Regions from separate parts of the Streptomyces sp. NPDC047108 genome, predicted to be linked through region 1. Evidence: riboswitches for the same ligand, from Rfam matches in the RefSeq annotation. Region 1 holds a riboswitch; each other region holds the start of a gene.
The links. A riboswitch is a leader RNA that binds a small molecule or an ion and turns the genes downstream of it on or off. The one in region 1 is predicted to bind thiamine pyrophosphate.

Region 1 (3,268 bases):
CGAGCATGCCGCCGCGCCCCAGCAGCGCGAGGAACGCCGAGCCGACGACGACCGTGGGCAGCACGAACGGCACGACCACGACCGCCCGCAGCACCTCCTTGCCGGGGAAGGCGAAGCGGGCGAAGACATAGGCACCGGGCAGCGCGATCGCGAGGGTCAGGGCGGTGGAGGCGGCCGCCTGCCAGGCGGTGAACCACAGGACGTCCAGCACGTCCGGATCGGTCAGTGCCTCGGCCGCCCGTCCCAGCTGCCAGTGCCCGCCCTCCCTGAGGCCCCGGCCGACGATGGCGGCGACCGGGTAGCCGAAGAAGACCCCGAAGAAGGCGACGGGCACGGCCATGAGCGCGAGCCGCAGCGCGGTGTCCTTGCGGCCACGGGGCCGGGACCGTACGCGCGCCGCCTTGGCGGTAGTTACTTCAGGACCAGCGACGACCACTGTTCGACCCACTGCTCACGGTTCTCGGCGATCTTCCCGGGCGCCATGGTCGCGGGCTTGTCGATGGTCTCGCCGTACCGGGTGAACACCTCGGGCAGCTCGGCGTCCTCGCGCGCGGGGTTGACGTACATCTTCAGCGGCACGTCCTCCTGGAACGTCCTGCTCAGCAGGAAGTCCAGCAGCGCCTTGCCGCCCTTCTCGTTCTTCGCGCCGTTCAGCAGCCCGGCGAACTCGATCTGGCGGAAGCACGTGCCGGTCGCGACCCCGGTCGGGGCCTCCTTCGGCTGCGGCTTCATCCCCACGACCCCGGCAGGCGGGCTGGAGGCGTAGGAGACGACGAGCGGCTTGTCGCCCTTGCCCGCGCCCGAGAACCGGTCGAAGTAGGCCTGCTCCCAGCCGTCGACGACCTCGACGCCGTTGGCCTTCAGCTTCTTCCAGTAGTCCTCCCAGTCCCCCGTGGACGCGGCCGTGCCGAGGAGGAAGCCGAGCCCCGGGGACGAGGTGGCGGCGTTCTCGGTGACCAGGAGGTTCTTGTACGCGGGCTTGAGCAGGTCCGCGTACGTCCGCGGCGGCGCGAGCTTCTTGTCGGCGAAGTACTTCCGGTCGTAGTTGACGCAGATGTCGCCGCTGTCGACCGGGGTGACGCGGTGCCGGTCGCCGTCGAGCCGGAGCGCGGCCGGGACCTTCTCCAGGTCCTTCGCCTCGTACGGGGTGAACAGCCCGGCGTCGAGCGCCCGGGAGAGCAGGGTGTTGTCGACGCCGAAGAAGACGTCGCCCTGCGGGTTGTCCTTGGAGAGGACGGCCTGGTTCACCGCCGAACCGGCGTCACCGCCGCGCAGCACCTCGACCTTGTAACCGGTCTCCTTGGTGAACTGCTTGAGGACCGCCGACGACGCCTCGAACGAGTCGTGAGTGACCAGAGTGACCGTCCTGCGGTCCCCGGCCTTGCCGCCGTCGTCGTCCGAACCGCCGCACGCGGCCAGTGCCGGGACACCGAGCGCGCCGATCAGCACCGCGCCCATGGCACGCCGAAGGTTGGTGTTCATCGTCTGGCTGACTCCCTACGCCGGTATGACCCGGATCAGGTCCGAGGGTCTGCGGCGTCGTACGGCCGCACTCTCAGCGCTCGCTGCGCTCCCCTGTCGGAGTGTTCATTTGTACGAATGCACGCTACCAGCGCGGTCAGCGCTCGGTGGCGGCGAGCTGCCCGCAGGCGCCGTCGATCTCCTGCCCCCGGGTGTCCCGTACGGTCACGGGCACACCGTGCGCCTCGATCGCGGCGACGAAGGCCCGCTCGTCCTCGGGACGGGAGGCGGTCCACTTCGACCCGGGGGTCGGGTTGAGCGGGATGAGGTTGACGTGCACCCGGCGGTTCTTCAGGAGCCGGCCGAGCAGATCGCCCCGCCACGCCTGGTCGTTGATGTCCCGGATCAGGGCGTACTCGATGGAGATCCGGCGGCCGGACTTCTCCGCGTACTCCCATGCCGCGTCGAGGACTTCGCGGACCTTCCAGCGGGTGTTGACCGGGACGAGGGTGTCGCGCAGCTCGTCGTCGGGGGCGTGCAGGGACACCGCGAGACGGCACTTGAAGCCCTCGTCGGCGAAGCGCAGCATCGCGGGCACGAGGCCGACGGTGGAGACGGTGATGCCGCGCTGCGAGAGACCCAGGCCGTCGGGCTCGGGGTCGGTGAGGCGGCGGATGGCGCCGACGACGCGGTTGTAGTTGGCGAGCGGCTCGCCCATGCCCATGAAGACGATGTTGGACAGCCGCGCCGGGCCCCCGGGGATCTCACCGTCGCGCAGCGCCCGCATGCCGTCGACGATCTGGTGCACGATCTCGGCGGTGGAGAGGTTGCGGTCGAGCCCGGCCTGCCCGGTCGCGCAGAACGGGCAGTTCATGCCGCAGCCGGCCTGCGAGGAGATGCACATGGTGACCCGGTCGGGATAGCGCATCAGCACGGACTCGACGAGCGTGCCGTCGAAGAGCCGCCACAGCGTCTTACGGGTCGTGTCGTCGTCGCAGGAGATGTGCCGCACCACGGACATCAGCTCGGGCAGCAGCCCGGTCGCCAGCTTCTCGCGCGCGGCGGCGGGGATGTCGGTCCAGGCCGCGGGGTCGTCGGTGTAGCGGGCGAAGTAGTGACGCGACACCTGACCGGCGCGGAACGGCTTCTCCCCGAGCGCGGCCACGGCGTCACGGCGCTCGGCGGGCGTGAGATCGGCAAGGTGCCGCGGCGGCTTCTTGGCCCCGCGCGGCGCGACGAAGGTGAGTTCTCCGGGTGCAGGCATAACTGCACCAGTGTGGCAGATCAACTACCGAGCCCCAGGCCGGAGCCGTAAGGGACCGGTGGGAGACCGGTCACTCGCAGTGGTTCTCTGTCGCACCTGCCCCATCGGGAACCGTCGCGATCTGCCCGCGCCCGACTTCGTCACACGGGGTTGTCCGTGGGACCGCACCCGTCCGCACACCCGCTGGGGCGCCCGCAGGCCGGAGCGGTGGGAGACCGGTCACCCCCCGGCACTCCTCAGGGGTGCATCCGGGCACCCTTCAGCACCTTGTCCACCGCGTTGCGCGCCCCGTACACAGCGAGGCCCACCGGATCCAGCCGGTCCTTCGGCACCGCTCGCACCGCCGCGCGATTGTCCCGGTCGTTGCCGGTGGTGAAGAGGTCGGAGGTGAACACCGCGCAGGGAAGCGCGCGGGACAGGGCCCGGCCGTGCGCGGCGGTCAGCATCTCCTTCGTCCCCTCGAAAACCAGGACAGGCTGGCGGAACATCGGCAGGTAGGCGGTGCCGTCCGCGTCCGCGTAGGACTCGCCGATCACCTCGGGG
Region 2 (3,268 bases), on a different contig from region 1:
GGGACGCTCGCGTGCTCGGTGATGAGCTGGAAGTTGTGCGGGTTGCGGATGCCGAGCCCGGAGCCGATGGGGGAGCCCAGCGGCATGATCGCGGCGCAGCCCGCGTCCTGGAGCTTCCGGGCCAGGACCGGGTCGTCGTTGGTGTACGGGAGCACGGTGAAGCCGTCGTCGACCAGCGTCTCCGCCGCGTCCAGCAGCTCGACCGGATCGGGCAGCAGCGTGCGCTCGTCCGCCACGACCTCCAGCTTGATCCAGTCGGTGCCGAGCGCCTCGCGGGCGAGCCGGGCGGTCAGTACGGCCTCACCGGCGGTGAAGCAGCCGGCGGTGTTGGGCAGGACACGGATGCCGAGCCGGTCCAGTACGGAGAGCACCGAGCCGTGCACGGTCGGGTCCAGGCGCCGCATCGCCACCGTGGTCAGTTCGGTGCCGGAGGCGATGAGCGCGTGCTCCAGCACCTCCAGGCTCGGGGCGCCGCCCGTGCCCATGATCAGCCGGGACGCGAAGGTGGTCCCGTCGATGGTCAGCGGGTCGGAGGCCGGGCCGGTCCCGGCCGCGCGGGTTCCCTCCGCGCTGTCGTGCGGTGCGTTGCGGAACGCGGTGTCGGTCATCGTCCGGATCAGCCTCCCTGGACAGCGGTGAGCACTTCGACGCGGTCGCCGTCGCCCACCGCCGTACCGGCCCACTGGCCGCGCGGCACGACGGTCTCGTTGAGCGCGGCGGCGACGCCCGACGGTGCGGTGGTGAGGGTCGCGACCACCTCGTCGAGGGTGGTCCCCGCGGGCACGTCCCGCGGTTCCCCGTTCACGGAGACGGTCATACGGGCAACTCCTGGAGTCGGCGGGATGCGGACGGGAATCGGCACGGGGCGAACGGGCGGGCCTCCTCGGGGAGTTCACCGGTGGCCAGCACCTCGGCCATCGCGTCGCCCGTGACCGGCGTGAGCAGCACACCGTTGCGGTAGTGCCCGGTCGCCAGATGCAGGCCGGGGAGTTCGGTCGGCCCCAGCAGGGGCGCGTTGTCCGGCGAACCGGGACGCAGCCCCGCGCAGGTCTCGACGAGCGGGAGTTCGGTGAGGCCGGGCACCAACTCATGGGCGTCACGCAGCAGTTCGTAGACCCCGCCCGCGGTGACCGTGGTGTCCCAGCCCAGCTCCTCGCTCGTGGCGCCGATCACCAGCTCGCCGCTCTCCCGCGGTACGAGGTAGACCTGCCCGCCGCGCACCACGGCCCGTACCGTCCGCGAGAGGAACGGCGCGTACGCGTCGGGGACGCGCAGCCGCAGCACCTGCCCCTTGACCGGGCGGACCGGCGGCACCACGTCCTCCGGCACCCCGTCGAGCCGTCCGCTCCAGCTCCCCGCCGCGAGGACGGTCTGCTCCGCGACGAGTGCGGTTCCGTCGTCGAGCACGGCGCCGGTGGCCCGGTCCCGCAGTGTCGTGAGCCGCCGGGCCCAGGAGCGGTGCAGGTCCACTCCGCCGCGCTCGCAGGCCTTGAGAAGGGCGGCGGCGAGGCGGCGGGGGTCGGTCTGGTGGTCACCGTCCACGCGCAGCCCGCCGCGGACGCCCGGCGCGAGCATCGGCTCGAGACGGCGGCATTCGCGCCCGGTCAGCCACTGCGAGTCGAGCCCGTACCGGAGCTGCAGTGCGTGGAGTTCGCGCATATGCGCGCGGTCGTCGGCGTCCAGCGCGACGGCGAGGGTGCCGCAGGCGCGGTAGCCGATGTCCAGCCCGCTCGCCTCCTGCAACTCGGCGGCGAAGTCCGGGTAGCGCTCGGCGGAGGCGAGGTTGAGACCGAGCAGGGTCTCCTCGCCGTAGTGGAGTTCGGTGACCGCCGCCAGCATTCCGGCGGCGACCTGTGCGGCGCCTCCGGCCGGCGACGGATCGGCGACCGCGGTGCGCAGCCCGCGCCGCGCCGCGCGCCAAGCCGTGACCAGGCCGATGATCCCGCCCCCGACGACGAGGACGTCGTAGGCCGCGGGGGCACCGTGGCCCTGGCGGGGAGTCCTGGGTGAACTGCTGTTCCCGGATGCGTGCATGGGCGCCTGGCCCCTCCCTTCGCCGGCATGACCCGGATCAGGTTCGTACGGTCGGAGGCCGCCCAGCCTCCCTCTCAGCCCGGTGCGTCCGGGCTCCCGCGTGTGCTCTCGACCCGCCACCATAGTCCCTGGCTCCGGCGGGGAGTAAGGGAGCGGCCCCCGGCGTGCGCCGGGGGCGCCCGGCCTGCGGCACGCCTCGTCGTACGTGATGGTGTGTCAGAGATCTCGATGCGCACGTCTGCGGCCCGCCCCCGTCGCCGTCCTAGAGTGATCGTGTGAGCGATGACAAGCAGCCAGAGCAGCGAGTCGTGATCGTCGGCGCCGGAATGGCCGGGGTGCAGACCGCGGTCGCCCTGCGCGAGCGGGGCTGGAGGGGCGCGATCACGCTGCTGGGCGCCGAGTCGCACGAGCCGTACGACCGGCCACCGCTCTCCAAGGCCGTCCTGCTCGGCAAGGCCGACGGCTCCGCCCTCGAGATCGACTTCCCCGCGCTGGGCATCGACCTGCTGCTCAGCCGCCACGTCACCCGGCTCCGTCCCGACCAGCACGTCCTGGAGACCGCCGACGGACCCGTCCCGTACGACACGCTGGTCATCGCCACCGGCGCGGAACCCGTCACCCTGCCCGGCACCGAGGCCGAGCCCGGTGTCCACGTGCTGCGCACCCTCGACGACGCCGAACGCCTGCGGCCCGTACTGGAGGGGCGGCAGGAGGTCGTGGTCGTCGGAGCGGGCTGGATCGGCGCGGAGTTCGCGACCGCGGCGCGCGAGGCCGGCTGCCCGGTGACCGTCGTCGAGGCCGCGGACCGGCCGCTCGCCGGGGCCCTCCCGGCCGAGGTCGCCGAGCACATGCCGGCCTGGTACGCCGACAGCGGGGCCCGGCTGATCACCGGCGCACGGGTGGCGGCGGTCGAGGCGGGTGCGGTGGTGCTCGAGGACGGGCAGCGGCTGCGCGCGGACGCCGTACTCGTCGGCATCGGCGCCCGCCCCACGACGGCCTGGCTGAGCAACTCGGGTGTGGAGCTGTGCCCCGACGGCTCCGTCCGCGCCGACGAGCGCCTGCGCACCTCGCAGCCCGACGTCTACGCGGTCGGCGACTGCGCCTCCTTCCCGTCCGGCCGCTACGGCGTACGCCTGCTCGTGCACCACTGGGACAACGCCCTGCAGGGGCCGCGCACGGTCGCCGCCAACATCGTCGGCGAGGAGACGGCGGGCTCCGTCTACGACCCGGTGCC
Region 3 (3,268 bases), on a different contig from region 1:
TTCGCCACGGTCCCCACATCGCTCTGCGCCACGGAGAAGAGCAGGAGCAGCGGCAGCGACGCGCCCGCGTACGCCAGGACGAGCGTGTTGACCACCGACGCGATGTGGTCCCGGCCGATGCGCAGCCCCGCGCGGTAGAGCTGACGGGCCGTCATCGTCTCGTCGGCCTGCTTCAGCTCCCACACCACCGATGTCTGCGTGACCGTCACGTCGTCCAGCACACCGAGCGAGCCGATGACGACACCGGCCAGCAGCAGACCGCTCAGGTCGATGTCCGGATAGAGGCCGTGGATCAGCCCGGTCTCGTCCGAGGTGTTGCCGGTGAGCTGCGCCCAGCCGATGAAGACCGACCCCAGCAGCCCGATCAGCAGCAGGGAGATCAGGGTGCCGAGAGCGGCCACGGACGTCCTGGCGTTGAGGCCGTGGCAGGAATAGAGGGCGATCAGCATGATCGCGCTGCTGCCGACGACGGCCACGACCAGCGGGTTCGAACCGTGCAGGATCGCCGGGAGGATGAAGAACGACAGCACGGCGAAGCTGACGGCGAGCGCGACCAGCGCCATCAGCCCCCGCATCCGGCCCACCACCACGACGGCGAGCGCGAAGATGCCCGCGAGCAGCGCCATGGGGAAGCCGCGGTCGACATCGGTGACCGAGTACTGCAGTTCACGCGGGGCATCGGGCGCGTAGGCGACGACGACGCCCTGCCCGGTGGTGAGTTGGCGCGGTGCGTCGGGCTGGACGACCTCCTCGAACCTCCGCCCCGAGTCCTTGCCCGAGGTCACCTCGACCGTCGCCCGTTTGCAGACGCCGCCGGCGCGTTCATCACCGCCCGGGGACTGCTGCTGCGAGCCGTCGGCCGACGGAGGCTGCTGCGGCTGGACGTTGACGTCCTTGCAGTCGACCTCCTCCACTCTCACCACCCGGCCGGACTCCGTCTGCCGGTCGAAGCCGACCCCGGACCGCTCGTGCCCGGGCACCCCGCCCGGCCAGAGCACGACCAGACCCGCGACGACCGCGGCGGCGAACGGGATCAGCACCGCGGCGATGACCTTGCGGAGGTGCTGGGAGACGGGCGCGGCGGGGCCGTGGCTGTGGCTGTGGCCGTGGGGCTCGGGCGGTGAACTCACTGCCGCATCATCGCAAGGACGGGGTGCGGCGCGAGACCCCGCCGTCCGGTGCGCCGCCGTACCGCCTCCCGACCTGCAACGGCTCCGGTAGCGGCGGCCGTCGCGGGCCCCCGCCGGAAGCCGTCGCCGTACCGCCTCGGGCCCGGGCGCACGGGTCCGCCGTGTGAGACCCCCTTTCCCTTCCCGGAGCCACCCGTTACCGTGGTGGCGCCTTTTTGCACACGCGGGAGCTCGGAGCACCGGGCTGAGAGGGCGCTGACCTCCGTACGGGGTGTCCGGCCGATGCCGGGGACCGTCGCGGAAGCCGCTGCGTCGACCGCCGAACCTGTTACCGGGTAATGCCGGCGTAGGGAGTAGGTCTCATGACCATTCAGGACGCACGCACGCCTGCCAGCGGCGACTCCGCGGAGATCGGCTGGCACAAGGACTACGTGACCGGCTCACGCCCGGACTTGAGGGTCCCGGTGCGGCGAGTGCACCTCACCAACGGACAGGACGTCACGCTCTACGACACCTCAGGCCCGTACACCGACCCCACGGTCGAGACCGATGTCCGCCGCGGCCTCGCGCCGCTGCGGGAGAACTGGATCATCACCCGCGGCGACACGGAGGAGTACGCCGGCCGTCCCGTGCGCCCCGAGGACGACGGCATCAAGCACACCTCGCCGCGCGGCGGCCTGCGCAACCTGGACGCGGTCTTCCCCGGCCGCCCGCGCCTGCCCCGGCGCGGACGCGACGGCCGGGCCGTGACCCAGCTCGCGTACGCGCGCCGCGGCGAGATCACGGCGGAGATGGAGTACGTGGCGCTCCGCGAGAACGTCGAGCCGGAGGTGGTCCGCGAGGAGATCGCGGCGGGCCGGGCCGTCCTTCCGGCGAACGTCAACCACCCGGAGATCGAGCCGATGATCATCGGCAAGCGGTTCCTGGTGAAGGTGAACGCCAACATCGGTAATTCCGCGGTCACTTCCTCCATCGAGGAGGAGGTGGACAAGATGACCTGGGCGACCCAGTGGGGCGCCGACACGGTCATGGACCTCTCCACCGGCCGCAACATCCACACCACCCGCGAGTGGGTGCTGCGCAACTCCCCCGTCCCCATCGGCACCGTCCCCCTCTACCAGGCGCTGGAGAAAGTCGACGGCAAGGCCGAGGAGCTGACCTGGGAGATCTACAAGGACACCGTCATCGAGCAGGCCGAGCAGGGCGTCGACTACATGACGGTCCACGCCGGCGTCCGCCTCCCCTACGTCCCGCTGACGGCCCGCCGCAAGACCGGCATCGTCTCGCGCGGCGGCTCGATCATGGCGGCGTGGTGCCTGGCCCACCACAAGGAGTCGTTCCTCTACGAGCACTTCGAGGAGCTCTGCGAGATCCTCGCCTCGTACGACGTCACGTACTCGCTCGGCGACGGCCTGCGGCCCGGCTCGATCGCGGACGCCAACGACGAGGCGCAGTTCGCGGAGCTGAGGACGCTGGGCGAACTCAACAGGATCGCCAAGTCCCACGGCGTGCAGACGATGATCGAGGGCCCGGGCCATGTCCCGATGCACAAGATCAAGGAGAACGTCGACCTCCAGCAGGAGATCTGCGACGAGGCCCCCTTCTACACACTCGGCCCGCTGACGACCGATGTCGCGCCCGCGTACGACCACATCACCTCGGGCATCGGCGCCGCGATGATCGCCTGGTGGGGCACGGCGATGCTCTGCTACGTCACGCCCAAGGAGCACCTGGGGCTGCCGGACCGGGACGACGTGAAGACGGGCGTCATCACGTACAAGATCGCCGCCCACGCGGCGGACCTGGCGAAGGGGCACCCGGGCGCGCAGGAATGGGACGACGCGCTGTCCGACGCGCGCTTCGAGTTCCGCTGGGAGGACCAGTTCAACCTGGCCCTCGACCCGGACACGGCCCGCGCCTTCCACGACGCGACGCTCCCGGCGGAACCGGCGAAGACGGCGCACTTCTGCTCGATGTGCGGTCCGAAATTCTGCTCGATGAAGATCTCCCAGGACATCCGCCGCGAACACGGCGGCGCCATGGAGAGCGAGGCGGAGGCGGGCATGCGGCAGAAGTCGGAGGAGTTCGCGGCCGCGGGTAATCGCGTGTACCTGCCGATCGCGGACTGACCGTCAGGG

Region 2: linked by a shared signal. The riboswitch ahead of thiO (glycine oxidase ThiO) and the one ahead of ABZ822_RS04880 (thiamine ABC transporter substrate-binding protein) in region 1 are both predicted to bind thiamine pyrophosphate.
Region 3: linked by a shared signal. The riboswitch ahead of thiC (phosphomethylpyrimidine synthase ThiC) and the one ahead of ABZ822_RS04880 (thiamine ABC transporter substrate-binding protein) in region 1 are both predicted to bind thiamine pyrophosphate.

What each region holds. Positions count from the first base shown of each region.
Region 1 covers NZ_JBEYUP010000001.1:1,106,020-1,109,287, reverse strand. Annotated here, with positions in the region: gene ABZ822_RS04885 (iron ABC transporter permease) at 1-340, opposite strand, end outside; gene ABZ822_RS04880 (thiamine ABC transporter substrate-binding protein) at 412-1,482, opposite strand; TPP riboswitch at 1,478-1,587, opposite strand; gene rlmN (23S rRNA (adenine(2503)-C(2))-methyltransferase RlmN) at 1,619-2,725, opposite strand; gene ABZ822_RS04870 (DUF2000 domain-containing protein) at 2,962-3,268, opposite strand, start outside.
Region 2 covers NZ_JBEYUP010000006.1:340,030-343,297, reverse strand. Annotated here, with positions in the region: gene ABZ822_RS16150 (thiazole synthase) at 1-608, opposite strand, end outside; gene thiS (sulfur carrier protein ThiS) at 617-817, opposite strand; gene thiO (glycine oxidase ThiO) at 814-2,034, opposite strand; TPP riboswitch at 2,048-2,135, opposite strand; gene ABZ822_RS16135 (FAD-dependent oxidoreductase) at 2,310-3,268, shown strand, end outside.
Region 3 covers NZ_JBEYUP010000002.1:540,168-543,435, forward strand. Annotated here, with positions in the region: gene ABZ822_RS07525 (YibE/F family protein) at 1-1,130, opposite strand, end outside; TPP riboswitch at 1,344-1,500, shown strand; gene thiC (phosphomethylpyrimidine synthase ThiC) at 1,493-3,259, shown strand.